Regions from separate parts of the Arthrobacter sp. BL-252-APC-1A genome, predicted to be linked through region 1. Evidence: predicted binding sites of a transcription regulator. Region 1 holds the regulator's gene; the other holds the start of a gene.

Evidence for each region. Region 1 encodes HspR, which represses chaperone genes until heat shock. Its sites were predicted from a motif close to AAGTTGAGTCNNNNNGACTCAACTT; they were not measured.
Region 2: FYJ28_RS09125 (Hsp20/alpha crystallin family protein) is a predicted target of HspR. The motif match lies at 2,298-2,322, and genes of this name have one in related genera.

What each region holds. Positions count from the first base shown of each region.
Region 1 covers NZ_VULS01000007.1:94,484-109,825, forward strand. The annotation lists gene FYJ28_RS11825 (ABC transporter ATP-binding protein) at 1-730, shown strand, start outside; gene FYJ28_RS11830 (energy-coupling factor transporter transmembrane component T family protein) at 727-1,545, shown strand; gene FYJ28_RS11835 (aminodeoxychorismate lyase) at 1,605-2,480, opposite strand; gene cls (cardiolipin synthase) at 2,571-4,037, shown strand; gene FYJ28_RS11845 (AAA family ATPase) at 4,057-4,656, opposite strand; gene FYJ28_RS11850 (low molecular weight protein-tyrosine-phosphatase) at 4,653-5,162, opposite strand; gene FYJ28_RS11855 (methyltransferase domain-containing protein) at 5,207-6,046, opposite strand; gene FYJ28_RS11860 (flavodoxin family protein) at 6,187-6,633, shown strand; gene dnaK (molecular chaperone DnaK) at 6,812-8,692, shown strand; gene FYJ28_RS11870 (nucleotide exchange factor GrpE) at 8,695-9,315, shown strand; gene FYJ28_RS11875 (DnaJ C-terminal domain-containing protein) at 9,415-10,410, shown strand; gene FYJ28_RS17630 (heat shock protein transcriptional repressor HspR) at 10,485-11,015, shown strand; gene FYJ28_RS11885 (hypothetical protein) at 11,012-11,833, opposite strand; gene FYJ28_RS11890 (ABC transporter ATP-binding protein) at 11,830-12,777, opposite strand; gene FYJ28_RS11895 (transcriptional regulator) at 12,818-13,114, opposite strand; gene FYJ28_RS11900 (hypothetical protein) at 13,107-13,841, opposite strand; gene FYJ28_RS11905 (APC family permease) at 13,939-15,324, opposite strand.
Region 2 covers NZ_VULS01000005.1:47,162-62,503, forward strand. The annotation lists gene FYJ28_RS09115 (carbon-nitrogen hydrolase family protein) at 1-527, opposite strand, end outside; gene FYJ28_RS09120 (NAD(P)-dependent alcohol dehydrogenase) at 570-1,688, opposite strand; gene FYJ28_RS09125 (Hsp20/alpha crystallin family protein) at 1,791-2,240, opposite strand; gene FYJ28_RS09130 (hypothetical protein) at 2,430-3,038, shown strand; gene FYJ28_RS09135 (DUF2804 domain-containing protein) at 3,050-4,042, shown strand; gene FYJ28_RS09140 (VOC family protein) at 4,483-4,845, shown strand; gene FYJ28_RS09145 (adenylosuccinate synthase) at 4,907-6,196, opposite strand; gene FYJ28_RS09150 (hypothetical protein) at 6,393-7,115, shown strand; gene FYJ28_RS09155 (DUF427 domain-containing protein) at 7,007-7,492, shown strand; gene FYJ28_RS09160 (DUF3151 domain-containing protein) at 7,523-7,942, opposite strand; gene fbaA (class II fructose-bisphosphate aldolase) at 7,942-8,961, opposite strand; gene FYJ28_RS09170 (ABC transporter ATP-binding protein) at 9,129-10,286, opposite strand; gene FYJ28_RS09175 (ABC transporter permease) at 10,338-12,080, opposite strand; gene FYJ28_RS09180 (ABC transporter substrate-binding protein) at 12,152-13,207, opposite strand; gene FYJ28_RS09185 (response regulator) at 13,367-14,050, opposite strand; gene FYJ28_RS09190 (sensor histidine kinase) at 14,047-15,024, opposite strand; gene FYJ28_RS09195 (TrmH family RNA methyltransferase) at 15,055-15,342, opposite strand, start outside.

The DNA.
Region 1 (15,342 bases):
TGATCCTTCGGCGGAAGCGCTGCTGAACGCCCGTGAACTGGAAGTGGCGCGGACGGCAAAGGGCCCAGCGGTGCTCAGCGGCGTCAGTCTTTCCCTCAAGGCCGGTGACGCACTTGGCATTACCGGTCCCAACGGTGCTGGAAAGTCCACGCTGGCCCTGACCCTTGGCGGGCTGCTGCGTCCCCGGGGCGGCACCCTCGAGGCAGCTCCCGGGCTGGCCAGGGAGGCAGGAAGCATCCCGTCGAAGTGGAAGTCTGCCCAGCTCGTTACCCGGATCGGGACGGTGTTCCAGGAACCCGAGCACCAGTTCCTGACCGGCAGCGTGCGGGACGAACTCGCCTTCGGTCCACGGCATGCCGGACGCGGGGACTCCGAAACAGCGGCAACGGTGGAGTCCCTGGCCAGCCGGCTGCGGCTGCACGGGCTGCTGGGCGTCAACCCGTTTACGCTGTCCGGCGGGGAGAAACGCAGGCTGTCGGTGGCCACCATGCTGGCTACCGCACCGGACATCCTGCTCCTGGACGAACCGACCTTCGGGCAGGATGCGAATACCTGGCGCGAACTGGTGGCGCTGCTTGCCGAACAACGCCGGGATTCGGGCTGTGCGGTCGTGTCGGTGACGCACGACCGGGAGTTCATCGCGGCCCTGGGCGGGAGCGTACTGCAGGTCCAGAACGGCACTGCCCGGCTGCTGCCTTCTCCACAGCGAATGACGGGAGAGGCAGCATGAGTGCGCCGGCCATCCAGCCCGCGGCTCCGGGAGCCCTTCCTGCATCGGGAGCCTCACGCCTCGCCGCGGCCAACCCGCTGGCCACCCTGGGCGCCGCCGTCGCGGTCACAGCCGCCGTCCTGCTGACCGTGGACTGGGTCAGTGCCACGGTGGTTCTGGCCGGTGAGCTGGCACTGCTTCCGCTGCTGCGCATCAACCCGTGGACCCTGGTGAAACGGATCTGGCCCCTGCTGATCGCTGCATTGGTGGGCGCCTGGGGGACGGCACTGCTGGCCGAGAAAACCGGAGAAGTGCTGCTGGATGCCGGTCCGCTGCTGTTCACCGCGGATTCGGTGGCGGCAGGCATCGCCATTGGGCTTCGCGGCCTGGCGATCGCACTGCCTGGCATTTTCCTGCTGGTCACCGTTGATGCCACGGACCTCGCTGATGCGCTGGCCCAGCGGCTGCATCTGCCGTCCAGGTTTGTGCTCGGTGCGCTTGCGGCGATGCGGCTGGTAGGGCTGCTGGTGGAAGAATGGCGCACCCTGGGACTGGCCCGGCATGCCCGCGGGGCCGACGCCGCAGCCTCCCCTCTGGGCAGGCTCCGCAACTTCCTGGGGCAGGGTCTGGCGCTGCTGGTCCAGGCCATCCGCCGGGCAACCCGGCTGGCGGTAGCCATGGAAGCGCGCGGATTCGGCAGCGGAGAACGGACATGGGCACGTTCGTCCACGTTTAGCCGCATAGACCTTTGGGTGCTCGGTTACGGAGTGGGACTGGCGGCCGCCGCCGTGGCCGCTTCGGTGGCTGCGGGAACATTCAACTTCATCCTGACCTAGGACACGGCCGGCCGGGGGCCTGCTCCATCTTCGAACCTCGCGCCCGGCCCTCACCGCGGCTACAGGACGGTTTCCACCAGGGCCGAGAGCTCGGCCGTCAGTTCGGCGGACACCGGCAGCGGTTCGCCGTCGACTGACTTCACCGGTGCCAGCAGGCGGATGCTGGAAATCAGCCACACGCCGTCCGCCTGCATCAGGTGGGATGGTTCCAGCGGTCCGTAGCCAAGCTGCCAGCCGGCATTCTCCGCGGCGGCAAAAAGCGCACTCTGGGTGGTGCCGGGCAGGATCCCGCTTTCGAGTTCGGGAGTGAGCAGGGTCTTGATTCCGTCCTCGACCACAGCCAGGACAACGGTGGAGGTGGGACCCTCCAGGACCTTGCCGTCCGAGGAAGTGAAGATGACGTCGTCTGCTCCGTGCTGTTTCGCGAAGCGGATGGCCGCCATGTTCACGGCGTAGGAGAGCGTTTTGGAGCCCAGGAGCAGCCACGGGGCACGCTCTGCCACGGAAGAGTCGTAGCCGCGGTCCAACAGGAGCACGTCCAGGCCTTCTTCACGCTGCTTCGCCGTCGAATCCGGCACCGGGGAGGCTGCCACCCATGCGGTTGGGACACCGGCGCCCTCGGGGCCGCGGGTCAGCATCAGTTTCACCACTGCGGGCACCCCGCTGTGGACACGCTCAAACTCGGCCAGCGCCGTCGTGATGGCGGCCTCCCAGAGGGCAGAGGACGGGAAATCCAGCTGCAGCGCTGCAGCTGAAGACGCCATCCGCTCCAAATGCATGGCCAGTTTCCGGGGATGCCCGTCCACCGCCAGCATCGACTCGAAAACACCGTCACCGCGGGTGACCCCAAGGTCCGTAGCCATCAGCTGCGGCTTGGAAGCATCGGCCACGCGGCCGGCCGGGAACGCGGGATCCAGGAATACCAAAACTGTCATGAAGCAAGCCTAGTGCGCCCTGTGTGCCAAACCTGGCTCCCGTCCGGCTAGGCTGAAGGGACGGTTGGGTGGTCGGAGGGACAAGCGCGCGTGTGGTGGACGGTTACTGCTCCAAACTGGCTTGCGACAAGTCTGACGATCCTCGACTTCGCGATCCGGATCATTGCGCTCGGCGTTGTGCCTGGAAACCGCCGTCCCACCACGGCCATGGCCTGGCTGCTGGCGATCTTCTTCCTGCCGGTCCCCGGGATCATCCTGTTCACCCTGTTCGGCAACCACAGGCTTTCTGAACAGCGTGTCGAACGCCAGACCATGATCAACCGCAGGGTCCGCGAGAACACCCGCGAGCTCGAGGCCGAGTCCAGCTCCTACTCAGGGCCGGATTGGGTACTCTCCGCCGTGGAACTGAACCGGCGGCTGGGATCGCTTCCCAGCCTGGACGGCAACAAGGTCGAGCTTCAGCGGGACTATGAGGAATCCATCCGCCAGATGACGGACGCGGTGCGCGGGGCTGCCAAGTACGTGCACGTCGAGTTCTACATCATGAGCTACGACGCCGTCACCCGGGAATTCTTTACCGCGCTGAAGGACGCCGCCGAACGCGGCGTGACCGTGCGCCTCCTGTTCGATCACATTGGCACCCTGAGGGTAAAGGGCTACCGGCAGCTGCTCAAGGAACTGAAGACCAGCAGGATCCAGTGGCACCCCATGCTTCCCATCCAGCCCCTGCGCGGCCACTGGCGGCGGCCGGACCTGCGTAACCACCGCAAGATCCTTGTAGTGGACGGAGTCATCGGCTTCACCGGGTCGCAGAACCTGGTGGAACCGGGCTACCGCAAACCCCACAACCACAGGATGGGCCGCAAATGGGTGGAACTCATGAGCCGGCTCGAGGGGCCGGTAGTGGATGAAATCAACGTGGTGTTCGCTACGGACTGGAACATGGAAACGGACGAGAACCTCGAACAGGAGCTCAGCCTGTACGAGTGGACCTCCAAGCCCGGGGACATCACCTGCCAGGTAGTCCCCTCCGGGCCCGGTTTCACCACGGAGAACAACCTGCGGCTGTTTACGTCGCTGCTGTATTCCGCCTCCGAGCGCATCTCCATCACCAGCCCGTACTTTGTGCCGGATGATTCGCTGCTGTACGCCATTACGACGGCGGCCCAGCGCGGCGTGCAGGTTGAACTGTTCGTCTCCGAGCGCGGCGACCAGTTCCTGGTGGACCATGCCCAGCGTTCCTACTATGAGGCACTGCTCGACGCCGGCATCCGGATTTGGCAGTACCCCGCACCGCTGGTGCTGCACGCCAAGCATTTCACCGTGGACAACGATGTTGCCGTGCTGGGTTCATCCAACATGGACATGCGTTCCTTCTCGCTGAACCTGGAAGTTTCAATGATGATGTTCGGCGGGAACATCGTGGAGAAGACGCGCCAGATCGAGGACACCTACCGCAGCCTGTCCAAGGAACTGATCCTCGAGGAATGGCGCAACCGGCCGGTCTGGCAGCGCTACGTGGACAACGTTGCCCGGCTGACGGCCACCCTGCAGTAGCCTGCTCCCGAACCTGCCCTTACCGCCCTTGCCGTCCCCAGCCTGCTGACGGGAGCGGAAGCGCCTCCAGCGCGCGCTTTACGTACAGGTGGAGCTGGCCGGACGCGGTTCCCGTGGAGACAACGATGTCCGCAGCATCAGCCACCGGATCAGACGCTGCCCAGGCCCCTTCCTGTGCCGCCCACCGGTCCCAGTGCGGCGCGTAGGTTTCGCCGTCGCGGGCCAGTGCGCGCTCCTTCCGGAGCTGCTCCGGTGCCTGGATCCACACCACCGCGTCCAGGAGATCACGGGCAGCACGGTGTCCGGCGCCAACACCTTCGAAGACCACGATGTCCGCCGGTTCGGTCCGGTGCGTCTGGGCGTAGCATCCGGCGACCCAGTCCCAGGCCTGCCACAGTGCGGGTTCACCGGCGGCCAGCGGGGACAGGACCTTGAGCCGGTAATACTCCATCCCGTCCCGCAGTCCGTCCCACCCGGCATAGACATCTTCCAGATGGAAGACTTCCACGGAACGGCGGGCACGCAGCTCAGCCGCCAGTGCCAGTGCCAGGCTGGTCTTGCCCGCGCCGGAAAAACCGTCGATGCCGATCAGTAGCGGACGCGTTGCCTGAACTCTCACGGGTGCCGGTCCGCCAGCGCAGACCGGACAAAGTCCACAACACCCGGCACAGCAGCCTGGATCAGGGCGTAGGAGGAATCGAAATCGGACATGTCGCCGTACCAGGGATCGTCAATGCCCTGCCCGCTGGCCGGCAGGTCCGCGGCGGCGGGGTCGAAGCTGCGCAGCATCCGGATCCTGGAGCGGAACCCGGACGGGGCTTCTGCCTGCAAATGAGTCAGGTGTCCGTAATCCAGGGCGAGAATAAGGTCCCGTTCCCCATACCATTCCGGCTCAAAGGCACGGGCCCGGAAGCTGTCGACGGCGGGTTCGGGATAGCCGTGATTGAGGAGCTCGGCGGCAGCGCGGGGATCAATGGGCCGTCCCGCTTCCCAGGCAGTGACACCCGCGGAATCAACTGCCGTTTCTGCCGCCAGCCCGGCTTCGGCGAGCGCCTGGGCAAGAATGAACTGGGCCATCGGGGAGCGGCAGATGTTGCCGGTGCACACCGTAATGATGCGGTACATCGCTTAAGCCTACCCAGCCGCAGTGCGGCGGGCCGGAAACCGGATCACACCCGCGCGAGGAGTTCGCCGTTGGGAATCAGGAACCAGCCGTCAGCGGCCTCGCCCCAGCGCAGCCACGCTTCTGCGATCCGGGCCAGGTCTGCCCGGGAAGCGAGGCCGCGTTCAACGGCCTGCTCTGCGTAGGCCGACTGGAGTACTCGCTGCGACCAGGCACCGGCGTGCCAGCGGCGGCGGTCTTCCGTGGCGTACAGCCAGTTCGAGGACGACGGCTCCAGCTCGGTGAAGCCTGCCTCCAGGGCCCAGCTCACCAGCCGGCGTCCCGCATTGGGTTCAGCCCGGTTGCCGCGCGCAATTCGCTGGTAGGTGTCCATCCATTCGTCCAGCTCGGGCAGTTCCGGGTACCAGCTCATACCGTGGTAGTCGGCGTCGCGCACTGCCACCAGGCCGCCTGGGCGGGTCACCCGGCGCCTTTCGTGCAGCGCTGCCACCGGGTCGGTCAGGTGCTGCAGCACCTGGTGCGCGTGGACCACATCGAACGTGTCATCCGGGAAATCCAGGTCGTAGACGTTCCCCGGCAGGAACTCCACGTTCTCCGTGCCGCGCTCGGCGGCCAGAGCCCGCGCCTGCACCAGCACATCCTCGGAACGGTCCAGTCCCGTGACCCGGCCGGGCGCGGCCACCGCCGCGAGATCCACGGTGATGCTGCCGGGACCGCAGCCAACATCGAGAATCCGGTGCCCCGGCTGCAGGCGGGGCAGGAGGTAAGCGGCAGAGTCACTGGCGCTGCGGGCGGCGTGGGCGTTCACCACGCTGCGGTGGTGTCCATGCGAATACGTGTCCTGGGGCATAGCAGGACGATACTCGGGTCGCAGGATGGAATGCAGGCAATGCGCCCCGGCCGGTCATGCTGTGTCATATCCGCTGCCGGAGGGCGCGGATTGGGCAAACCCTTGTGCCGCGCACCGTGTCGGTGCCTTGATGGAAGGTGATGTAACCGGGACCTGCAGAGGAAAGGGAACCGTGCATGAAAGCCGTCGTCCTGTATGACTCTGCCTTCGGCAATACCCGGCACATTGCCGAGGCCATCGCGCGCTCATTGGACGGGACCGGTGCGGAAGCAGTACAGGTTCCGGAGTTCCGTCCGAAGGACCTCCATCCCGGTGACCTCCTGGTGGTAGGCAGCCCGATCAACGGCTGGCGTCCCACGCCGATCATTTCGGCAGCACTGGAAGCATTCGGGCCCGATCAGCTGCACGGTGTCAAAGCCGCCGCCTTCGATACCCGGGTGCGGCTCTTTGTCCACGGGGATGCGGCCAAGAAGCTGAGCGATGAGCTGCGGCAGCACGGGGCTGAGATCATTTCCGCCCCGCAGCCCTTTTACGTGAAGGGAACCGAGGGGCCGCTCCTTCCGGGAGAGCTTGAAAAGGCTGAATTCTGGGCCCGATCCCTGCTCCACGCAGTTGGGCGCTGACGGCGCTGCCATAGCGGGCCAAAGTTGAGTGAGTATCACTCAACTTTGTTGACAAACCCGCACCGGCCGGTAAAGTTGAGTGCAGAACGCTCAATATGCGCTACGGGTGGCTGCCGTTGATCTCCGGGATCCGGAAGTCTCCGGCGGCCATCGTTTTCCAAGGAAAGAGGAAGCAAATATGTCACGTGCAGTAGGTATCGACCTCGGAACAACCAACTCCGTAGTCTCCGTCCTCGAAGGCGGCGAGCCCACCGTCATTGCCAACGCCGAAGGCGGCCGGACCACCCCGTCGGTCGTCGCTTTCGCCAAGTCCGGTGAAGTCCTGGTTGGCGAGATCGCCAAGCGCCAGGCCGTCAACAACATTGACCGCACCATTTCCTCGGTCAAGCGCCACATGGGCACCGACTGGAACGTGGACATCGACGGCAAGAAGTACACCGCCCAGGAGATCTCCGCCCGTATCCTGCAGAAGCTGAAGGCCGACGCCGAAGCCTACCTGGGTGAAAAGGTCACCGACGCCGTCGTGACCGTTCCTGCCTACTTCAACGACGCCGAGCGCCAGGCCACGAAGGAAGCCGGCGAAATCGCCGGCCTGAACGTGCTGCGCATCGTCAACGAGCCCACCGCCGCTGCCCTGGCCTACGGCCTGGACAAGGGCAAGGAAGACGAACTGATCCTCGTCTTCGACCTCGGCGGCGGAACCTTTGACGTCTCCCTGCTGGAAGTCGGCAAGGACGAAGACGACTTCTCTACCATCCAGGTCCGCGCCACTGCCGGTGACAACCGCCTTGGCGGCGACGACTGGGACCAGCGCATCGTTGATTACCTGCTGTCCCAGGCCAAGGCAAAGGGTGCAGACCTGTCCAAGGACAAGATCGCCCTCCAGCGACTGAAGGAAGCTGCAGAGCAGGCCAAGAAGGAACTCTCCTCGGCCACCTCCACCAACATCTCCCTCCAGTACCTCTCGGTGACCCCCGAAGGCCCCGTCCACCTGGACGAGCACCTTTCCCGGGCCAAGTTCCAGGACCTGACCAAGGACCTGCTGGACCGCACCAAGAAGCCGTTCAACGACGTCATCTCCGAAGCGGGCATCAAGGTCTCGGACATCGACCACATCATCCTGGTGGGCGGCTCCACCCGTATGCCTGCCGTCTCCGAGCTCGTCAAGGAACTGGCCGGCGGCCAGGAACCGAACAAGGGCGTGAACCCGGATGAGGTTGTTGCCGTAGGTGCAGCCCTGCAGGCAGGTGTCCTGAAGGGCGAGCGCAAGGACGTCCTGCTGATCGACGTCACCCCGCTCTCCCTGGGCATCGAGACCAAGGGCGGCGTGATGACCAAGCTGATCGAGCGCAACACGGCCATCCCGACCAAGCGCAGCGAGACCTTCACCACCGCTGACGACAACCAGCCTTCCGTGGCCATCCAGGTCTTCCAGGGCGAGCGTGAGTTCACCCGGGACAACAAGCCGCTGGGCACCTTCGAACTGACCGGTATTGCACCGGCTCCGCGCGGGGTGCCGCAGGTTGAGGTCACCTTCGACATCGATGCCAACGGCATTGTCCACGTCTCCGCGAAGGACAAGGGCACCGGCGCTGAGCAGTCCATGACCATCACCGGCGGTTCCTCCCTCTCCAAGGAAGACATCGACCGCATGGTCCGCGAGGCGGAAGAGCACGCTGCGGAGGACAAGAAGCGCCGTGAGGCTGCCGACGTCCGCAACTCCGCTGAGCAGCTGGCCTACTCGGTGGACAAGCTCCTTTCCGACAACGACGACAAGCTGCCCGAGGACGTCAAGTCCGAGGTCAAGGGCGACGTCGATGCGCTGAAGAAGGCACTGGAAGGAACCGACAACGACGACGAGGTGAAGAGCGCGTTCGAGAAGCTGCAGGCTTCCCAGACCAAGCTCGGCGAAGCGATCTACTCGCAGGCCCAGGCAGCAGGTGACTCGGGTGCCGGCGCAGCCGGTGGCTCTGCCGACGGTGAGAACGCAGGCGGCTCGGCAGCCGGCGATGAAGACATCGTGGACGCCGAAGTCGTAGACGACGAAGAAAAGAAGTAGCCATGGCTGCTGAGAACGGCAACGGAAACCAGACCCCCGGCAACGAGCCGGAGGAAAACCAGGAACCGCAGTCGCAGCAGGCAGGATCCTCCGAGGCGGGCAGCCAGCCCGCCCCGGAGGGAGGCAGCGCCGAAGGCGATGCGCTCTCCCAGGCCGAAGAGATCCTGAACAGCGCCGGGGCCGAGGCCCCGGCGGCTGCCGGATCCCCTGAAGCCGCAGAGCTGCGCAATGACCTGCTTCGCCTGCAGGCGGAGTACGTCAACTACCGCCGCCGCGTGGAGCGGGACCGCGACGTCGCCCGGGAAATGGCAGTGATCGGAATGCTCAATTCCCTCCTGCCTGTCCTGGATGACATCGAGGCGGCCCGCAAGCACGGGGACCTTGCTGAGGGCCCTTTCGCATCCATCTCGGTAAAGCTGGAAAATACGCTCAAGGGCTACGGCCTGACCCGGATCGATGAGACCGGGGTGGAGTTCGATCCGAACGTCCACGAAGCGCTTATCCAGCAGCAGAGCCCCGACGTCACCTCGGACACCGTTACGCAGATCCTGCGCACGGGCTATAAGTCCAACGACAGGGTGCTGCGTGCGGCACAGGTGATCGTCTCCGTTCCGGAGCAGTAGCACTTCACGCCGGGGACCGCCGCTTCGGCGGTCCCCGGCGGCTCCGCATCGGAGCAGGCCCAAGCGTTGTTTATGCAAGACAGAGGAAGGGGACACCAATTGGCTAGCCAGGATTGGGTCGACAAGGATTTCTACAAGATTCTGGGTGTTCCCAAGGACGCTTCCGACGCCGACATCAAGAAGTCGTACCGGAAGCTCGCCCGCAAGTACCACCCGGACCAGAACCAGAATGACCCTGCCGCGGAGAAGATGTTCAAGGACGTCTCCGAGGCATACTCGGTGCTCTCCGATGCCGAGGAGCGCCAGCAGTATGACGCCATCCGCGCCATGGGCAGCGGTGCCCGGTTCTCGGCGGGCGGCGGAGGCGGCCCGGCAGGAGGTGCAGGTGCGGGCTTCGAGGACATCTTCGGCGGCCTCTTCGGCCAGCCGTCCGGCCGGTCCCGCCGCACTACCTACAGCACCGGCGGCGGCAATATTCCGCCGGAGTTCGCCGACCTCTTTGGCGGCGGCGGCTTTGGCGGGGGAGGAGGCTTCGGTTCAGCACCGCCGCAGAAGGGTGCCGACCGTACAGCCAGCACTACGATTTCCTTTGCCGGCTCCATCAACGGCACGGTAATCGGGCTGCGCGAGCCGAGCGGCGAAGTAGTGGAAGTCCGTGTCCCGGCCGGGGTCAAGGACGGCCAGCGGATCCGGGTCCGCGGCAAGGGGATGCCCGGCGCTGCCGGCAACGGGGACCTTATGGTCACGGTGCACGTCACCCCGCACGACTTCTTTGTCCGGGACGGGAACAATATCCGCATCCACGTTCCAGTGACGTTCCCGGAGGCGGCACTGGGTGCCACGATCGAGGTTCCTACACTGACCTCGGACAAGGTGAAGCTCAAGGTGCCGGCGGGAACACCGTCCGGGCGCACGCTGCGGGTCAAGGGCCGCGGCGTACACACCTCCAAAGGCAACGGCGACCTCCTGGTGACTGTTGACGTGGCGGTTCCCTCCCACCTGAACAAGGATGCCAAGGCAGCGGTCGAAGCCTTCGCCGAAGCCACCAGGGGCGAGGACCCCCGCGCTGGACTGGCCGCCAAGGCGCGTCTCTAGGACCTCGGCGGTCCTTGGCCGGTGCCCGGCTAAGATAACGACAACACACGGAAGCGAAGGAGAAGGCAGTGGGCATTGACGTCAACGCGCCGATCTTCGTGATCTCGGTTGCCGCGGAACTCGCCGACATGCATCCGCAAACCCTCCGGCAGTACGACCGGCTGGGGATCGTGAGCCCCAGCCGGGCTCCGGGCCGTTCCCGGCGCTATTCCCAGCGGGATATCGAGATGCTGCGGGAGGTTCAGCGCCTATCCCAGGAAGGTGTCTCCCTGGAAGGCATCAAACGGATCATGCAGCTGCAGCAGCAGGTCAGCGGGCTGCGCGAGCGGGTGGACCAGCTTTCCGCGGAGCTGGACCAGGTCCAGCAGCGCAGTGCCGACATGGGCCGGGTCTTCGCTGCCGGACTTGCCGGTGACGTCGTCACACTTTCCCGCGGCCAGCGGCCGCCTGCATCCAAAGCGCAGGCACGCACCAGCGGCCTGGCTGCCCTGGTGGCCCGGAGCCGCCGGGTCATGGCGTTGCCGGCCGGCAAGGGCGCGGCGGTGGAAACGGAGCTCGGCTACACCGCCGACCGCGGCGAGTTCTTCCGCTCCGGCCAGTCCTAGCGGAACCTCCGGCCTTGATCCCTGCGGTTGGCCCACACAGCGCCCGCGCAGAGCAGCACAGTCCAGACCAGGAAGCAGAGTACGGATGTGGCCGGCAGATCCTCGCCGGAGAGCGCTGAGACCGAGATGTCCCGCGCGGCCCGGGAGGGCAGGAACTGCGAGAAGGTGTTCAGCCCCGGAGAAAAGATGACCGGCGGAAGCATCATGCCGCCTGCGAAGGCGAGCGGGAAAAAGACCACCTGTGTCACTGCGATCGCGACCTTGGACGTACAGAGGTAGCCGATCAGCAGTCCCAGGAAAAGGAACGGGAGCCCGCAAAGAAGCCAGACCACCACTGAGACCGGAATGCGCCACCAGGAGAGCGTTCCGTCAGTGTAGAGCTGCAGTCCAGCCGTAGTGGTGGCTCCCACTACCAGCACGGGGACCAGTGCGAAGAACGCAAACATCATGGCCGTTATTGCCCGCGCCACGGTTGCCGGGAAGGCCCCGACCGGCAGGGTCCGGACGTAGCTGCTCCATGGATTGGCCCGTTCCTCAGCCACGCCGATGCCGTAGTTGAAGAGGAACGCGCTCATCACGCCGAAGACTGCCAGCTGCGCGATCGACATCAGTGAGGCCTGGGGGTCGGACGTAACCGCCGTCTGGGGCAGCACGAAGAACACCAGCGCCAGGGTCGGGAACACCGTTGAGGACAGAACGGCCACCGGAATGCGCAGCTGTTCCAGGACCTGCGCGCGGGTGTGGATGCGGATCAGCTCGAACAGCGGCTTGTTAGCCGGTTGGGTTGCAGGCGGACGGGCCGCGGCAGTACCGGTCATCGGGCTGCCTTCCTTTCCGTGTTGTGTTCCGGGCCGCCGGCCCGTTGCGTGAGCGAGATGAAGGCTTCCTCCAGGCTCGCGGCATGGACCTCCAGTCCGCGGAATTCCACCTGCTCCCGAACGAGCCGGCGAACCGTGTCATCGGCGTCGTGCGTTAGTACTGTTGTTGCGCCGGACGCTGACAGGCTCGCCGACACGGTGCCCGGCTGGGATTCAAAGTACGACGGCGGCAGGGAAGTGTGGAATGAAACCCGGCTAATGCTCACCCGGCTGCGGATCGCATCCACGTTGCCGTCGGCCACCACGGAGCCGCCGTTGATCACTACTACCCGGCTGGCCAGGGTCTGGATCTCGTCGAGGTAATGGCTGGTAATCAGCAGCGTGCCGCCGCCGGCACGGTAGTCTGCCAGCCGTTCCCACAGGTTCTCGCGGGCCTCGACATCCAGGCCGGTGGTCGGCTCGTCCAGGATCACCAGGCGGGGACGGCCCACCAGGGCCAGGGCCACGAGGAGGCGGCGCTGCTGGCCGCCGGAAAGCCCCCCGCACTGTTTATTGGACGCAGCCCCCAGTCCGAACCCGTCCAGCAGCTCTGCTGTTGGCACCGGACTGGCGTAGTGCGATCCGACGAAGTCCACCGTTTCACGCACGCGCAGCGTTGCCGGCACTGAGGTCGCCTGCGGTGTGGTGCCTAATGCCTGGCGGGCCAACGGGTTCCTGGGATCCTGTCCAAAAAGCTCGACGCGGCCGGAATCGGGCTGCCGGAGACCGCTGAGCAGGTTCAGGAGTGTGGACTTGCCGGCGCCGTTGGGTCCCAGCAAACCGACGGTCTCGCCGGCAGTGACAGTGAAGTCCACGCCGTCCAGCGCAGTGGTGGCACCGTAGGCCTTGCTGACTCCGTGAGCTGCCGCCAGGACTTCCTGGAAGCTTCGGGAAGGAGCGGTCATTTTGCTTATCTCCTGGTGGCAGGGCCGGCCGGAATATTCGTTATGCCAGGCCGGAGAGCAGGTCGGAAAGGTTCTTGCGGTAGCGGGCATAGGCGGCTCTGCCCTCGGGGGTAATGCCCACGTAGGTAGCGGGGGTGCGGCCCTCTATCGTCTTGGTGACTTCCACGTAGCCCGCGGTTTCAAGCTTTCGCAGGTGGGTGGAGAGGTTGCCGGCTGTCATTTCCAGCATTTTCTGGAGTTTGGTAAAGGCAATCTGGTTGTTCTCACCGACTTCGTTGAGCGTAGTGAGGGCACGCAGCCGGGATTCGGCGTGGATGACCGGGTCGAGTTCAGGCATGGGCCCGCCCGTTCCGGAGCCTGCGGGTACGCAGGTGTTCAACCACGGCTCCGGCCAGCATGCCGGTGGCCCCTAGGAAGAGGAAAACGGCCAGGAAGAAATCCGGTCCGGAGACGAGGGCTGCCACCGTGACGATCAGCAGCCAGATTCCAAGGAAGGACTGGGCGCGGTCGTTGAAGGTGGTTCCGCTGGTGATGTACAGCAACCCGACGATGAGGATCGCGACGGAGTTGATGAGCAGGCCCCGCAGCCAGAAATCGTCGACCGCCCGTCCGATCACAGCACTCAGCGCTCCCATGACGGTAAACCCGAGTGCCCAGGCGGCGCCGTACATTCCGCCCTGGAACGCGGACTGTCCGCGCAGTCCCCGGCTGCTGCGGAAGAAGATCGCAATAGTCGAGCCGGTGGCTGCTGCGAGGGCTATTCCGAGGATCGCCAGTGCTGCCGAAGGTTCCAGCGGAAGCCACCCCTGCTGTGTTCCCCACAAAGAGCCGTAGCCAATAATCCAGGTGACACCCCAGAGCAGGTACACCAGGGATGTGTTTCCGCTGAGGGTTCGGCGGGCGGAACGCTCTGCATCCTGGACCACGCGGAGGGCGGAATGCAGGTCCATGGTCTCTTCAGGGGCTGAATGCCCGTCCGTTTCTTTTCCGGACGTTGCGGCGGCCCCGGCAGGATCCGGTTTGCCTGCTTCAAGCTGGCCGTTACGGAAGGCTTTTTCGCTCATGCAAAGTAGTTTGCAGTACAAACCTGCTTCCGGCAAGAGGTAGCAACAAAAACAGGGGAGATGACGCTTCGGCGTCATCTCCCCTGTTGGAGCTTTGCTAACTCCGGCTGTCTTCCGGGATGGCAGGTGTCTCGCTGAAGTCCAGGGTCGGCGTCGGGCGCCGGAAGAACCTGGTGAGGTACAGGAGGTGGAGAACGCCCACCCCAACCCAAATCAGCCCCACAACAAAGGTGGTGGCGGAGAGCGAAGTCCAGAGCCACAGGCACAGGGCAACGCCGACGGCGGGCACGGCAACGTATTTCAGCGCGTCCAGGCCAGTGCGCCGCCCGTTGTCGATGGCGTAGTGCTTGATCACGCTGAGGTTCACGAAGGTGAAAGCGATGAGCGCCCCAAAGCTGATCATCGAAGAAGCCAGTTCGAGACTGAGCACAAGAGCCACCAGGGAGACCGCTCCCACGATCAGCGAGGCGGAGTACGGCGTCTTGAACCGGGGGTGGATCCTGCCAAACACGCCGCGGGGGAGTGTCCCGTCGCGGCCCATGGACAGCAGGATCCGGGAAACGGATACCTGGGATGCCATGGCGGAGGCGATGCAGCCGGCTACATATGCTGCCGTGAAAAACGTGCTGAGGAAGGTGCCGCCCACGTGGACCATGACGTCAACGGCAGCGGAGTCGGGATCCGTAAAGGACATCCAGTCCGGGAAGGCAACGTGGCCAAGCCAGGACAGGCCCAGGTAGATCGAGCCGGAAAGGACGGTACACAGCAGGATGGCCCGCGGAATAATCCGCCGTGGGTCCCGGGTTTCTTCCGCCAGGGTGGAGACGGCGTCGAAGCCCAGGAAGGACAGACAGAGGATTGCGGCGCCGGCGAATATGGTGCCGGCATCGAATCCTTCGCTGTAGAAGGGTGCCAGCGGACTAATCGGCTCGGCGTAGCCTGCGTAGGTGCCAAGGGACATCACCACAAACACGAGGATGAATACCGCCTGGGCGGCGATCAGGATCATGTTGGCGCTGGCGACCAGGCGGATGCCGATCACATTGAAGGTGGTGACGATGGCGATGGCCGCAACCACCCAGATCCACGCGGGGATCGCAGGGAAGGCCACACCCATGTAGATCCCGATGACCATGTAGTTGAGCATCGGCAGGAACAGGTAGTCCAGGAGCAGCGCCCAGCCGGCGAGGAAACCCGTGGAGGCACCGAAGGACTGCTGTACGTAGGTGTAGGCGCTTCCGGCCACCGGATAGGCACGAACCATGTTTGCGTAGGCAACGGCAGTGAAGATCATGGCGACCATGGTCACTGCGTAGGCAGCGGGAAGATGCCCGCTGGTCAGCTCCGTGACGATGCCGTAGGTGGTGAAGACGGTAAGCGGCACCATGTACGCGAGTCCGAAGAACACAACCGAGGGAAGCCCAAGGGTGCGCTTCAGCTGGGGTTTACGGACTGCCGCAGGGGCAGGTTGGGGAATTGCCATCCGATTTCCGTTTCTGTG
Region 2 (15,342 bases), on a different contig from region 1:
TTGAACCAAGCGGCGGGAACCGCAAGCAGATCCGCTTCCTGCACAGCCAGGGCACGGGCGAGTTCGGGGAACCGCAGGTCGTAGCAGGTCATGAGGCCCACCCGCAGGCCGCCGAGCTCCACAACCTGGATTCCGCGGTCCCCTGCCTTGATCCGGGTGGATTCGGAGTAGCTGAAGGCGTCGTAAAGGTGCAGCTTCCGGTAGGTCGCTGCGATCCGCCCGTCGGCTTCGATCGCCACGAGCGTGTTGTAGGGCCGTTCCTCCCCCGAGGATTCGTACCCGCCGGCAACGACGGCGATGCCCAGCTCCGCGGCGGTCAGGGACAGCCGCTGCACAAAGGTGCTCCAGCCGGCGTCGACCGCTGCGGTCAGCGGGCCTTCGACCTTGCCGATGCTGAACATCGACTCTTCCGGGAAGACAATCAGTTCCGATCCCTCGGCCCTGGCCTTTTCCGCCAGCGAGCGCATCACTGCAAGGTTCGCTTCGACGTCGCCGCTGGGGCTGAACTGACCTACGCTGACCAACATTTGGGGAACCGCCTTGCCTTCGGGACCAGGATTGTTCCCAGCCTAGTGCAGGTCCCCAAAGTGCAGCACGGGTTTCAGGACCGCTCCTGATTTCGCGGCGGCGGCCGCGTCATTGATGTTCTGGAAACCGTAGCGGGTAATGAGCTTCTCCAGCGGGAACCGGCCCTGCTGCACCAGTTCCACCAGTGCGGGCAGGAACAGCTGCGGGGTGGAGTCACCTTCGGTAATACCGATGACCTGGCGGCCGTTCAGCATGAAGTTCACGTCCAGTTCCACGGTGGAGCCGGGGGCGGGGGCACCGATGAGCCCCAGTTTGCCCAGCGGCGCCAATGCGTCCGCCGCGGTTGCGGCAACCCGGGTGCTGCCGGTGGTTTCCAGGGCATGGGTCACGCCGGCGCCGTCCGTCATTTCAAACAGGGCCTGCAGAGCATCGGTACTGCCGGAATTGACGACGTCGGTGGCTCCCAGTTCACGGGCCAGCTCCAGTCTCGAATCCACCAGGTCCATGACCACAATGCGGGTGGATCCGCTTAGCGCCGCCGCCATGACCGCGGAAAGCCCGACAGGACCTGCCCCGAACACGGCGAGAATGGAGCCCGGTTCGGGCCGGAGAACGTTCATGACCGCGCCGGCGCCGGTCTGGATGCCGCAGCCAAGCGGGGCGAGGAGCGAAAGATCGGCGTCGGGATCCACCTTGGTGACGCCGCGCTCATCCGCCAGCACCAGGTCGGAGAAGGAGGACTGCGCGAAGAAGTGCCCATGGACACCCTTCCCGTCCTTGCTGATGGTGGCGCTGCCGTCCATCCGCTGCCCGCCCACCAGGTTCAGTTCCAGGAAGTACGTGCAGTAGGCAGGGTGGCCGCTGCGGCAGTTCCGGCACACTCCGCAGCTGGTGAAGCTGAGCAGTACATGGTCACCCGGAACCACTGAGGTCACAGCGGAACCCACTTCTTCCACCACACCGGCGCCCTCGTGTCCCAGGACTCCGGGCAGCGGGAAGGGGATGTGGCCGGCCTGGACGCCCAGGTCCGTGCCGCAGACACCGGCGGCCTGCACCCGGACCAGGACCTCGTCCGGACGGGGGTCGTCCAGGACCACGTCGGTGATTTCGAAAGGTTCATTGATGCCGCGCAGGATCGCGGCGCGCGCCTGGGTAGTCATAGCGCCCACGCTACGCGGATGGGCGCCCGCGCGTCAGGGTCCGGACGCGGATCGGGGCGGCAGGCGGAAACTCCGCCGGCCGCCCCCTCAGCAATAGTGCCCTTATGCGCTGACTGCCTCAGTTTCCTGGTGGTCTTCTGCGGCACCAAGCGAAGCGCTGGAACCGGACTGCACCTCGATGCGGCGCGGCCGGGCCTTCTCGCTGACCGGGATAATCACGTTCAGCACGCCGTTTTCATAGTGTGCGGTGATGCCGTCGGTATCGATGCCCTGGCCCAGGCTGAGCTGGCGCAGGAAGGACCCGCCTTCGCGTTCACGGGTGAGCCACTGAACGCCGTCCGTGCCCCGCAGCGTTCGCTCGGCGCGGATGGTCAGCAGCTGGCCGTCGACGTCGATGTCCACGGACCCCGGGTCAATGCCGGGAAGGTCAACGCTCAGGACATACCGGTCATCCTGCCGGTACAGGTCCATGGGCATGCCGCGCAGGGACTCGCTGCGGACTGCCTGGGCAAAACGGTCGAGTTCGCGGAACGGATCAAAGCGTGTTTCCATCACAAATCAACTCCTTCACTCCGCTGCAAGCAGCGGGCTGATCTGCCATTTGAATCAAAGTTGAGTTGGTATAGCTCAACTTTGGGCAGTAGATTAGCACTTGCAACCCGAGAGTGCTAACCCGAGGTTGCAGCGGAGATTTCCGCACCGCCGTCTTTCATTCGAACCATGTCTGGAAGGTAGGGAGCAGTGTCCCAACACCCTGGAACAGCCCACCGCGCCGAACGCGTTGAGAAACTCTTCACGCTTCCCAGCCGGATGTCCGGCTCGGCGCCCTCCCCCATACTCGATGCGGCCGCCTGGATCAGCGGACTGTGGGTAGTCGCCGCCGTGCTGGGCGTCGGCATTTTCTCCGGAGGAACAACTTCCCTGGTGCTGGCCCTCGTGCTGCTCTACGGCACCGGCGCCGCGCTGTCGGTACTGGGCTGGCTGACCTGGCGCGGCCTGCGCGTGCGCGCCGCCCGCCGTCTTGCCGCGGAACCCGGCGCATCCGCAGCCCGTGATTTCCTGGCTGCAACCGCTGCCGCCCAGGCCGAGTTCCGTGCAGCCGTTTTCCCCGAGGGCGCCACCGGAACACCCGAGGTCCGGCGCGCCCTGGCCTCCTCCCGAGCCGCCGCTGAGGGTGCACCCAGCAGCGTCCTGCCGGCCAGGCCCACAACGGGCAGCGCGGTGCGGACCGTCCCGCGTTCCGGCAAATCTCCTATCCGCAAGAACGCCGTCTGCAAGTCTGCCGCCCGCCGCCGCGGCGCAAAACCGCCCGCACAGCCGGTGCAGGATGATTTCGCCCCCGCCGCCTAGACTGAGGCGCCATGGAAGAAATCAAGGAACCTGTCCAGCTGTCCCTGGGAGACGGGAAGCTGAACCCGGCTGCGGCGGGCTTTTCCCGCGCCCCGCTGCACGCATTCGCGGATCTTCTCCAGGGGCTTCGGCATGGCTGGCGGACCAAACGGTGGGAATACTGGGGCGTACTGACCCCGGACCTGGTGCTTGGCATGACCATTGCCCACCTGGACTATGCCGCCACCCTGCAGCTGTACGTGTACGAACGCGCAACCGGCAAGGTAATCAGCCTGGCGCCGCTGGCCCTCCCGCCCGGCTCCAGTGCCGTCCTTCCGGACACGCTCCCGCCGCTCACCGCCGTCGGCACCACCGGCGGGCTGCATCTTCGTTTCCATGACGACGACGGCGGAACGCACCTGCGCGCTGAGTCGCCGCGTGTCGGCGTCGAGCTTTATGCACCAGCAGAAGGCGACGTCCTCGGCGTCGTGGTTCCGTGGTCGGATGCCCGTTACCAGTACACCCTCAAGGACGTCGCGCGGCGGGTCAGCGGCACCATCACGGTCGACGGGCGGGAGTATCCCGTGGGGGATGGCGCGTTTGCCGTCCTGGACCGCGGACGCGGACGCTGGCCCTATTCCCGGCGCTGGAACTGGGCGGCCGGCTACGGGACAACTGAAGGTACCCGGCTTGGACTGCAGCTTGGCGGCATGTGGACGGCCGGAACACCGGCAACGGAGAACGCGCTGATCGTGGACGGGGTACTCCACCATTACGACGGCGAGCTCGAGTTCAGCTACGACCTTACGGACCCGCAGGCGCCCTGGCATGTCCGCGGGGACTGGCTCGAGGCGACCCTCACCCCCTTCCACCGGCGGCTGGCTGCCACCAACGCCGTCCTCGTCGCGTCGAAGACCTGGCAGGCTTTTGGTGCGTGGTCCGGCTGGGCCGCGGCTCCGGACGGTACGCGCTACGATCTGGAAGGCGTGCACGGCTGGATCGAAGAAGCCCGGAACCGCTGGTAGTTGGGGTTTGGCTGCCCCCGGCGTTGGCTTGCTGTCCGCGGCGCAGATTCCCACTCATCGTGACAGATGTGAACCAACGGGACCTCACCAGTCCCATCAGTAACGACGAGTGTGAAACTGTGCAACCCAAGCCCCCGACACGGCATCCCGGAGCGCACACTGGAACCATGAAGCCAGTGGCCTTCCTGGGGATTTTGCTGATGTTCGCCGGATTGATCGGGTGCGGATTCTGCTTCGTGTTCTGGGCCGGGACACCGTCCTTGCAGCCTCCGCCCGGGGTTGCTTTCCTCTACGTTGCGCTTTCCGTCCTTTCGGTCGCCTGCATTGCCGCGTCCCTCTTCATCCGGCGCCGCTACCAATCCGGTCCCCGCTAGGGGTTTTCCAACACTGAGCACGCTGCTAGGTTCGGAGCCACCAGCCCCGACCCGAAGGAGCCCCAAGTGGCCAACAGGTTTGCCTCCCTTGCCCTGGATGCCGTCAACGTGGAAAGCCAGGCCAACTTCTGGACCGAAGCACTGGGTTACCGGGTGGCCGAATTGTTCGACGGCGGCATCTCCCTGGCTCCGGCCGAGGGCGTGGCTGGACCTCCGATCGACATCATCCCCGTCCCGGATGCCAAGACTGCGAAGCTCCGCCTGCACATCGACCTGGTTCCCGACGGATGCACCCAGCAGGAGGAAGTGGACCGGCTGCTTGCCCTCGGCGCTGTCCGGGCCGATGTCGGGCAGGGCCCGGATGTCTCCTGGGTTGTGCTGGCCGATCCCGAAGGCAACGAGTTCTGCGTCCTGTCCGCACGGGATTAGCAGAGCACACAGCAATAAGCCCCGCAGCCAAAAACGGCTGCGGGGCTTATGTATAGGCGGATTATTCGCTGATCAGGTCGCGGATCACGATCGTCTGGTCGCGGTCCGGGCCGACGCCGATCGCGGAGAACCGGGTGCCGGACATCTTCTCCAGCGCCAGCACGTAGTTCCGGGCGTTCTCCGGCAGGTCCTCGAGGGTCTTGGCGCCGGTGATGTCCTCGGTCCAGCCGTCAAAGTACTCGAAGATCGGCTTGGCGTGGTGGAAGTCGGTCTGCGTCATGGGCATTTCATCGAAACGCACGCCGTCGACGTCGTAGGCCACGCACACCGGGATCTTCTCGATGCCGGTGAGCACATCCAGCTTGGTGACGAAGTAGTCCGTGAAACCGTTGACGCGGGAAGCGTGGCGCGCCAGCACGGCGTCGTACCAGCCGCAGCGGCGCGGGCGGCCGGTGTTTACGCCGAACTCGCCGCCGGTCTTCTGCAGGTACAGGCCCATGTCATCGAAGAGTTCGGTGGGGAACGGTCCGGCACCAACGCGGGTGGTGTAGGCCTTGATGATGCCCACGGCGCGGTTAATGCGGGTGGGGCCAATGCCTGAGCCCACCGAGGCGCCGCCGGCCGTCGGGTTGGAGGAGGTCACAAACGGGTAGGTGCCGTGGTCCACGTCCAGGAACGTAGCCTGGCCGCCTTCCATCAGGATCACCTTGCCCTCGTCCAGTGCACGGTTGAGCTCGAAGGTGGAATCGATGACCATCGGGCGCAGGCGGTCGGCGTAGGAGAGGAAGTACTCCACCATCTCTTCGGTGTCCACGTCGCGGCGGTTGTAGACCTTCAGCAGCAGCTGGTTCTTCTGCCGCAGCGAACCCTCAACCTTCTGGCGCAGGATCGACTCGTCGAAGATGTCCTGCACGCGGATGCCGAGCCGCGCCACCTTGTCCATGTAGGCCGGGCCGATTCCGCGGCCGGTGGTGCCGATGGCACGCTTGCCCAGGAAACGTTCGGTGACTTTGTCCATCACCTGGTGGAACGGGGCAACAAGGTGCGCATTGGCGGAGATCCGCAGCTTGGAGGTGTCCGCGCCGCGCGCTTCCAGCCCGTCGATTTCGGTGAAGAGGGCCTCGAGGTTCACCACGCAGCCGTTGCCGATCACCGGGATGGCATTGGGGCTCAGGATGCCGGCGGGGAGCAGCTTCAGTTCGTACTTTTCACCGCCGACGACGACGGTGTGGCCTGCGTTGTTTCCCCCGTTGGGCTTGACGACGTAGTCGACGCGGCCGCCAAGCAGGTCGGTGGCCTTACCTTTACCTTCGTCGCCCCACTGGGCGCCGACGATGACAATTGCGGGCATGGGATCCTCCCCCATTAGTTACGTTAGGGAGCCGCGCCAGGCGCTGAACCGCTACCGTGCATGAGAACGCCCCTGCACCGTGAGACACAGGACACAGGTGTACAGGCTCAGGGCTGCGGGGCTCTTACCTGTCAAGTTTAGCCGATCCGCGGCCTGACCCGTTTGGATGCACAGGCGGGAGGCGTACGGTTTAGGCATGGAGCGCTTCCGCGGCTATATTGCCGGACTGGGCACTGCCTCGGGAACCCGCCTGGTTGTAGGGCACTGGCCGGACTCACCGTTCGGTCCTTTCACCGATGTAATGGTTGAAAACCGGTTTGGTGCCCGGCTGCTGCTGGCCCCGAGTGAGGCCGTAGCCCGCTATGTCTCCTCCACGTATACATTCGACGCAATCGACGTGGTTCCCGTCAGCGCTTTCCTGTCCGGGGACAGGCTGACGGTCGACGGCGGTGCGCTGCGGCTAAGCGCCAGGCTGGGCCAGGTGACCCTGCTGGGCAGGCTGCTGGAATCCGTGCCCGCACCGCTGGCCGTCCACCCGCTGTGGCTGCAGGCGGTGAATCCGCTGGCCCGCCTGATTGTCCGCGGTGTCCGTACGGCAGGAACCACCGGGGACCGGCTGGAGTTCTACGGAGTACGCTCCATCCGCCGGCTGGTGTCAGCACAGTGCTCATGGCGCGGCGAGGATCTTGGCCCCCTGGCTCCGGTAAGTCCGCCGGTCCGCTTCGGTTTTTCATCCGTCCCGGCCCGCCCCCAGATTCTGGCTGTCACCACCACAATCACCGCCCGGGTCCAGGGAGAAGGAATCCGCTCATGGAAAACCGCTTTCACCCGCATGCCGAGTCCGTCTGGTCTTACCCCCGCCCGCCCCGCGTCGAGCCAAGCGGGGAACATGTCCAGGTCTGGCTCGCCGGAACGCTGATCGCGGACACAATCCACGCACTGCGTGTCCTGGAAACGAGCCATCCGCCCGTCTACTACCTGCCCTTGGATGTCTTCGCCTCCGGAGTCCTGCAGCCTGTTCCCGGAACCACGCACTGCGAATTCAAGGGCGCTGCCGCCTATTTCGACGTCGTGTCCGGGCCGCAGCGCGCGGCCCGCGCGGCATGGACCTATCCGCGTCCGTTTCCCGGCTACGAGGAACTCGTCCACACGGCTGCCCTGTATCCGGGGCTGATGGACACCGTGCTGGTGGACGGCGAAGAAGTGCAGCCGCAGGAAGGGGACTTCTACGGCGGCTGGATCACAAGCCGGGTAACCGGGCCTTTTAAAGGCGCGCCGGGCACCTGGGGCTGGTAACGCCTAGGCCCTTGCTCAGCTTGGGTGGTACTAGCCCTCGATGGCAGCCTTGGCCGACGGGTCGGAAGCGTCCAGGAACTTCTCGATCCGGTCCACTTCCTCACTCTCGCCGATCGCCGCTGCGGCACGACCCAGGGCGTACAGCGCACGGAGGAAGCCGCGGTTGGGTTCGTGCTCCCACGGGATGGGGCCGGTGCCGCGCCAGCCGGCACGCCGCAGCGCGTCCAGGCCGCGGTGGTAACCCACCCGGGCGTAGGCGTAGGACTCCACCGGACGTCCGTCGTTGAACGCCTCGTCGGCGAGGATGGCCCAGACCTGCGAGGAGGTGGGGAACTTGGCTGCCAGGTCCACTGCCTCGTCACCTGCGGCGAGGCGCGCGACGACGTCGGTCTCCTCGGGCAGGTACGTGGGCTCGGGGCCGAGCAGGTTCTTGCGGAATTCGTCTGACATTAGAGGTGCTTTCCTGCCGATCCGAGGGACTGGGCGGCCTCGACCACGCGGGCGGCCATGCCCTTTTCAGCCGAGGCGCCCCAGACGCGGGGGTCGTACTGCTTCTTGTTGCCGACTTCGCCGTCCACCTTGAGCACGCCGTCGTAGTAGCGGAACATGTGGTCTGCCACCGGACGGGTGTAGGCGTACTGGGTGTCGGTGTCGATGTTCATCTTCACCACGCCGTAGGACACGGCGTCGGCGATTTCCTGGGCAGAGGAGCCGGAACCGCCGTGGAAGACCAGGTCGAACGGGCGCTCCTTGCCGATTGAACCGCCAACGGCGGCCTGGATCTCGTCAAGGATTTCCGGGCGCAGCTTCACGCCGCCGGGCTTGTACACGCCGTGCACGTTGCCGAAGGTCAGCGCGGTGAGGTAGCGGCCCTTGCTGCCGTCGCCCAGCGCCTCAATGGTTGCCATGCCGTCGGCAACGGTGGTGTAGAGCTTCTCGTTGATCTCGTTCTCGACGCCGTCTTCCTCGCCGCCCACGGTGCCGATTTCGACTTCGAGGATGATCTTGGCAGCTGCCGTGCGGGCCAGCAGGTCCTGGGCGATCTTCAGGTTTTCCTCGAGGGTCTCGGCGGAGCCGTCCCACATGTGGGAGTTGAAGATGGGATCCTCGCCGCGCTTGACGCGCTCTTCGGAGGCGGCCAGGAGGGGCAGGACAAAGTCGTCCAGCTTGTCCTTGGGGCAGTGGTCGGTGTGCAGGGCAATGTTCACGTCATAGCTCTTGGCCACTTCGCGGGCGTACGCGGCGAAGGCCAGGGAACCGGTAACCATGTTCTTGACTGAGGCACCGGACCAGTACGCGGCACCGCCGGTGGAGACCTGGACAATGCCGTCCGAGCCGGCCTCAGCAAAACCTGCGAGGGCCGCGTTGAGGGTCTGGGAGGAGGTGACGTTGACGGCCGGGTATGCGAATCCCCCTGCTTTGGCCCGGTCGATCATCTCTGCATAGATCTCGGGGGTTGCAATAGGCATGCTGACTCCTTAGCGAAGTTAAAAATGCGGCAGGGCCGGGCCCTCTTTGGCTCCCCCCATCCTAGCCACAAGTGCCCTGCGATCATCAGGCGCACACGGCATTACGCGGCCAAAAGGGCTCAGGCCCGGCACAGCGGTGCTGCGCCGGGCCTGGGCGAAGGCCGGGGCTAGTCCTGGGCCGGCATCAGCCAGCAGCGTTCCTGCCGGATCCGGACCTCAACGCAGGTACCGGCGTCCATGATGTCTTCGGGGGCCGGATCGCTCACAACTGAAGTGATGTTTCCGTCCTGCGTCTCTACCTCGTACTCAATCCAGGAACCGTAGAACACGGAGTTCAGGATCCGGCCAACGTTGCCGGCAATCTGGACTTCGGCGTGGTTTACCGCGTCGATCCGTGTCACGGAGACGGATTCCGGACGGACCAGCAGCGTAGCCGGCTGGGCGTCGCTGACGCCGTCGTGCGCGGGCACCTGGTGCATCCCGCCCAGGACCGAGACGGTGGCCTGGCGGGCTTCTCCGTCCCCGGTGACCCGGTGGTTCTGCGCTTCAAGGAAGTTGGCCCGGCCAATGAAGTCGGCAACAAACACGGATGCCGGACGGCGGTAGACCTCAGTGGGCGGTGCCACCTGTTCGATCCGGCCCTGCCGCATCACGACGATCCGGTCGGAGAGGGTCATTGCCTCGTCCTGGTCATGCGTGACGTAGACGCTGGTGATGCCCAGTTTGTGCTGGAGGCTGCGGATTTCCGTACGCATCTGCACGCGCAGCTTCGCGTCCAGGTTGGAGAGCGGCTCGTCGAAGAGCAGGACCTTCGGCTTCATGACCATGGCGCGTGCCAGTGCCACACGCTGCTGCTGGCCGCCGGAGAGCTGGTTGGGAGCCCGGTCCGCGTACTGGGTCAGGCTCATGGAAGCCAGCGCAAAGTTGACCTCCTGTTCCAAGGTCTTCGCCGGCGTCTTCTTCAGGCGCAGGCCGTAGGCCACGTTGTCGAAGACGCTCATGTGGGGGAACAGTGCGTAGGACTGGAAGACCATGGACATGGGCCGCTTGTCCGGCGTCAGCCCCAGGATGTCTTCCCCGTCCAGGGTCAGCTTTCCGTCACTGGGCTGCTCAAAGCCGGCGATCATGCGCAGCGTGGTGGTCTTGCCGCAGCCGGAGGGACCCAGCAGGGTGATGAACTCGCCCGGGCGGATGGCGAGGTTGATGCCGTCGACGGCGGCCGGAGCGTCCGGTGCGCCGAAGTGCTTGTACAAATGGTCCAGGTGGAGCTCGCCGGTCTCTGAGGCAAGGCTCTGGGCGGGGGCCTGGGCTGCTGTTTGTGCCATGGTTTCCTCTTGGTGGTAAGTCAGAAAGTTGATGGGGTCAGGCCGGTGCGGCTAGCGCGAGCGGGTCTTGACCTTGGGGTCGCGGATCAGGAGGTTCATCAGGCCGATGACCGCCAGCACAATCACGATCAGGATGGTGCAGTAGGCAAACGCATTGCCGAACCGTCCGGCGTCCACTTCGGAGAGGATCTGCGAGGTCATGATCTTGGTCTTCGGCGTGGTGATGAAGATGATCGGCGAAAGCGTTGTCATGGCCCGGGCGAACGCGTAGGTAAGCCCGGAGAGCAGCGCGGGCCGGATCAGCGGAAGGGTGATGGTCCGGAACGTTGTCAGCGAGGAGGCGCCCAGGGAGGTGGAGGCCTCGTCGATCGCCGGATCGATCTGCTGCAGTGCCGCAACGCCGGAACGCTGGCCCGACGGCATGGAGCGGATCACGTAGACCATCACGATCGCCAGGGCTCCGCCAAAGATGCCGGCGCCGCCGGCGAGGGCCGGAAGCAGCTGGATGTTGCCGATGATGAACGGCTTGTTGAAGGCGACGGCGTAGCCGATGCCCAGCACGGTGCCGGGAACGGCAAGGCCAAGCATGCCGAAGAAGTCCAGGAACCCTCGGCCGCGCCGGACCTTCCGGACGATCAGCCAGGCCATGATCATGCCCAGGACGCCGGCGATCGGCGTTGCAATAAGCGCCAGGATGGTGGTGGTGAACATGGCGTCGGATCCGATGCCGGACAGGACGTAGCGGTAGTTCGCCAGCGTGAAGGTGTTGTTCACGCCGAGGATCTTGGTGAAGGCACCGATGATTACCGTCGCGTAGATGGTCACGATCAGCGCGGCGATCAGTCCGACGACCGTCAGCAGCGGGATGCGGCCTGCGGCGGAGCGGATCAGGCGTACGCTGCCGGCGGGCTTGCCGGAGACCGAGACGACGCTGCGGCGCTCGGCCCAGTAGCGCTGCACCAGGAAGACGAGCAGGCCCGGAAGCAGCAGCACCAGGGAGTAGGCGGCGCCGGCCGCGACGTCGTACTCGCCGGTAATGGCGATGTAGGCCCGGGAGGAAAGCACCGTGAAGTCGCCGCCGATCACCAGCGGGTTGGCGAGGTCGGCGATTGCCTCAACAAAGAGGAGCAGGAAGCAGCTGGCGAAACCCGGGATCAGCATGGGCAGGGTGACGCTGCGGAAGATCTTCCACTTGTTGGCGCCCAGGATGGACGCGGCTTCGTCCATGGCCGGGTCCAGGCTGCGCAGCATGCCCAGCAGGTTCATGTAGGCGACCGGGAAGAAGGAAAGGGACAGCACGAGAGTGAGGCCCGTCAGCCCGTAGATGTTGTATTCCAGGCCCAGGAGCTTGTTGGTAATGAGCCCGCCGCGGCCGAACAGCGTGATGACTGCCGTGGCCACTGCGAAGGGCGGCGAGACAATGGGCAGCAGCGCAATCAGGTGCAGCAGCTTCTTGCCCTTGAACTCCAGCCGTGCCTGCGCGTAGGCGAAGGCGAAGCCAATCAGTGTTCCAAACGCACCAACCAGCAGGCCCAGCACCACGGTGTTCGTGATGATGGTGCGGTTGGTGGACGATGTGAACATTTCAGCCAGGGTTTCCCGGCCGCTCTCACTGAAGGACTGCGTGAGGATCCGGACCAGCGGGTAGGCGATCAGGAGCACCAGGATTGCCATGACAATCCCAATGACGATCTTGGTCAGCGGGTCCAGGCGGCGACCGGCCGCCTTCTTCCCGGTCTTCTTCGCGGGCGGCGGCGCGGGGGCCGCTACCGGCTGCAGGGTTTCGAGGCTCAACAAAGGCTCCTGGTGTGCACGGCCCGCCGCAGCGGGCCGTGCACGTAGTACTGGATGGTGGAGAAGGGACGCTACTCGCGCGGCTGGGCGGCGATTTCAGCGTCGAAACGCTGGGTCAGGCCCTTCTTCGCGCTGGCTGCTTCGCTGAAGTCGTAGTCGACCAGCTGGACGTCGTCCAGCTTGACCATGCGCTCGTCGATGGCGGCTTCCGGGTTGGTGGGCACCTGGTAGGAACCGACGCCGGCGCCCAGTTCCTGCGCCTCCGCGGTGAGTGCAAAGTCGATGTAGGCCTGGGCTGCAGTGAGGTTCCTGGTGCCCTTGACGGCGCCTACGCCGCCGATTTCGTAGCCGGTTCCCTCCTTGGGGAAGGAGACCACAAGGTCATCCATGCCGGCTTCCTTGTACTTCACGCAGTCGTGCGAGAACACGAGGCCGACGGCGACTTCGCCGCGTCCTGCGGTCTGGCCCGGAGCAGTGCCGCTCTTGGAGTACTGCAGGATGTTGTTGTGCAGGCTGCGCGCGTAGCCCAGTGCGGCGTCCTGGTCTCCGTCGTTTAGGACAACCTGGGTCCAGAGCGTGGTGAAGGCGGTACCGGAAGTGGAGGGGTGCGCTGCGGAGACCTGGCCCTTGAGCTTCGGATCCAGCAGGTCTTCCCAGGACTCGGGGACGTCGACGCCGAGCTTGTCCAGCACGGCCTGGTTGGAGCAGAAGCCCAGGGTGCCGACGTAGACGCCGGTCCAGTATCCGTCTGCGTCCTTGTACTTGTCCGGGATGTCCGCTGCGTTGGGGGAGGAGTAGGACTCCAGGAGACCGGCTGCACTGGCCGTGCCGTAGCCGTCGGCCGGGCCGCCGTGCCAGACGTCGAATTCAGGGGATTCCTTGGCGGATTCGAGGCGGGCGACTGTTTCACCCGAGGAGAGCCGGACGAAGCTCGTCTGTACGCCGGTCTTTTCCTGGAACGCAGAGGTCATGGCCTGGCACCAGTCCTCCATGGCACCGCAGGCTACGGTGAGGCTTCCGCCAAGTTCACCGTCCTGGGCGGCGGTCGAATCGTCCACCACACAACCACTCAGGCCCAGCATTGCTGTGGCTCCAATGGCGAATGCGAGCGCGGCTTTGCGCTTCATCAGCGTCCCTTTCGTTGAAGGGGCCACACTGCCCCTTGCCATGTATCCGGTGTCGTCCTCGAACCGGCCCATTCAAATCTAGGGAGGGGGAACCACCCCGCTGCGGCGTTTGCGGTCACAGATGGTCACAGTCCTGTGACCGTTGCGGCCGCTGCCTCCTCATTTGATGCCCAGCCGGTATCCGGTCCCCCGGACGGCCTCGACGGCGTGGGGGTAGCCGTGTTCGGAGAGCTGCCTGCGCAGCCGGTACAGGGCCGTCTTGAGCATCTGCCGGCCGCCCGGGCCTTCATCCACCTGCCATCCCGCCAGCAGCAGGTCCCGGAAACTCACCGGTTTGCCTTCTTCCGCCGCCAGCCGAGTCAGCAGCCGCAGCTCCGTGGGGGTCAGCGTCAGGATGTGCCCGGCGAGGACGGCGGATCCTTCCGCAATCTTCAGCGGCCCGCACACCACTTCGGCCCGGAGGCCGGCGGCGCCCCTGGTCCGCCGCACGATCGCTTCGGCACGCAGCGCCAGCTCGCGGGGGTGGAACGGCTTCGTCACGTAGTCATCTGCACCGGCTTCCAGACCGGCGACGCGGTCCTTGGCTTCGCCGCGAGCGGTGAGCAGCAGGATGGGGACCGTGCTGGTCTGCCGGATCCTGCGGCACAGGCTCAGGCCGGAGGACTGCGGCAGCATTACGTCCAGCACCAGCAGGTCCAGCTCCCTTGATTTAAAGACCTGCCAGGCCTTCTCTGCGTCCCGGGCAGACAGCGTGGTGAAGCCTTGGGTTTCCAGGGCGAAGCTGACAATGTCGATCATCTGCGGTTCATCATCGACCACCAGGGCCAGCGGCTTGGTGCTCATCGGAGCAGTCCCTGTTCGGCTTCGACGCTGTGTGAGCTGTCCTTGGGAAGGGTGAAGAGCATGGTTGTTCCTCTGTTGGGAGTGCTGTCTACGAACACGTCGCCGCCGTGCATCTGAATGATGGCCCGCGTGATGACCAGCCCCAGGCCTGTGCCGTCGCGGAGCGGCTTGCCGCTCTGGAAGCGCTCGAAGAGCCGGCGGCGCTCGTCGTCCCGGATCCCCTCGCCGTCATCGGAAACAGACACCAGGATCTGGGCGTCGGCGTTGACCACCCGCACGGTGATCAGTTCCGCGTTCCGGGCATGGGCCACTGCATTGTTGATCAGGTTCGTCAGGGCCTGCCGCATCAGCATCGGATCCGCCCACAGCCGCGGCGGCGCCCCGGGGCAGTCCAGGGCGATCGGCAGGGGGTGCAGGTGCCGCAGTTCAGAGATGACGGACATGGTCAGTGCCCTCAGGTTGACCCGCTGCGGGTGCAGCTCAAACATGCCGGCGTCGATCCTGGCCTGCGTCAGCAGGTCTTCGGAAAGAGTGATGACACTGTGGCAGTTGGAGCTGATGGTCTGCACGAACCGGGTCTGGCTGTCAGTCAGCGGCCCGGGCGAGCCTTCGGCGAGCAGGTCCGCGGCGCCTTTCATCAGGGACAGCGGAGTCCGGATTTCATGGCTCACCACGGAGATCTGGTCCGCATTTCGCTGCGCGATTCCGCGCAGCCGGTGGGCCTCCGCCCGGTCCGACGCCCAGCGCCGCAGCACCAGGAGCAGGACAGCGAGCATTCCTGCCAGAAGGGCGACCAGGAGCCCTTCAACCGTCAGCGGGGAATCCACGAACCGCCCGATTGCGAGCACCACTGCGGAGGCGGCCAGGATCAGTCCGGCAAGCCACGCCCGGGCCACCCGAGGCAGGCTTGAGTGCCGCAGCGGCAGGAAACCAGCCAAAGGGGCCAGTGCCAGGAGATACCAGAGCCAGTTCATGCTGCTCCAGCCGGGACCAGCGGCTTCGTCTCAGCTCACCTTCTGTCCGAACACGTGCCGGCGGACCCAGCCGTGCATGGCGATCGCGGCAGCGGCCGAGGCGTTCATTGAACGGGTGGAACCAAACTGCGCGATCGACAGGGTCGCTTCGGCAGCTTGGTGGACTTCCGGGGTGAGGCCCGGGCCTTCCTGTCCGAAGACCAGCACGCAGTTGCGCGGCAGGTCGTAGGTTTCAAGCGGAACCGAGTCCGGGAAGTTGTCGATTCCGATGATGACCAGGCCTTCCGACCTTGCCCAGGCGGTGAATTCTTCCACCGT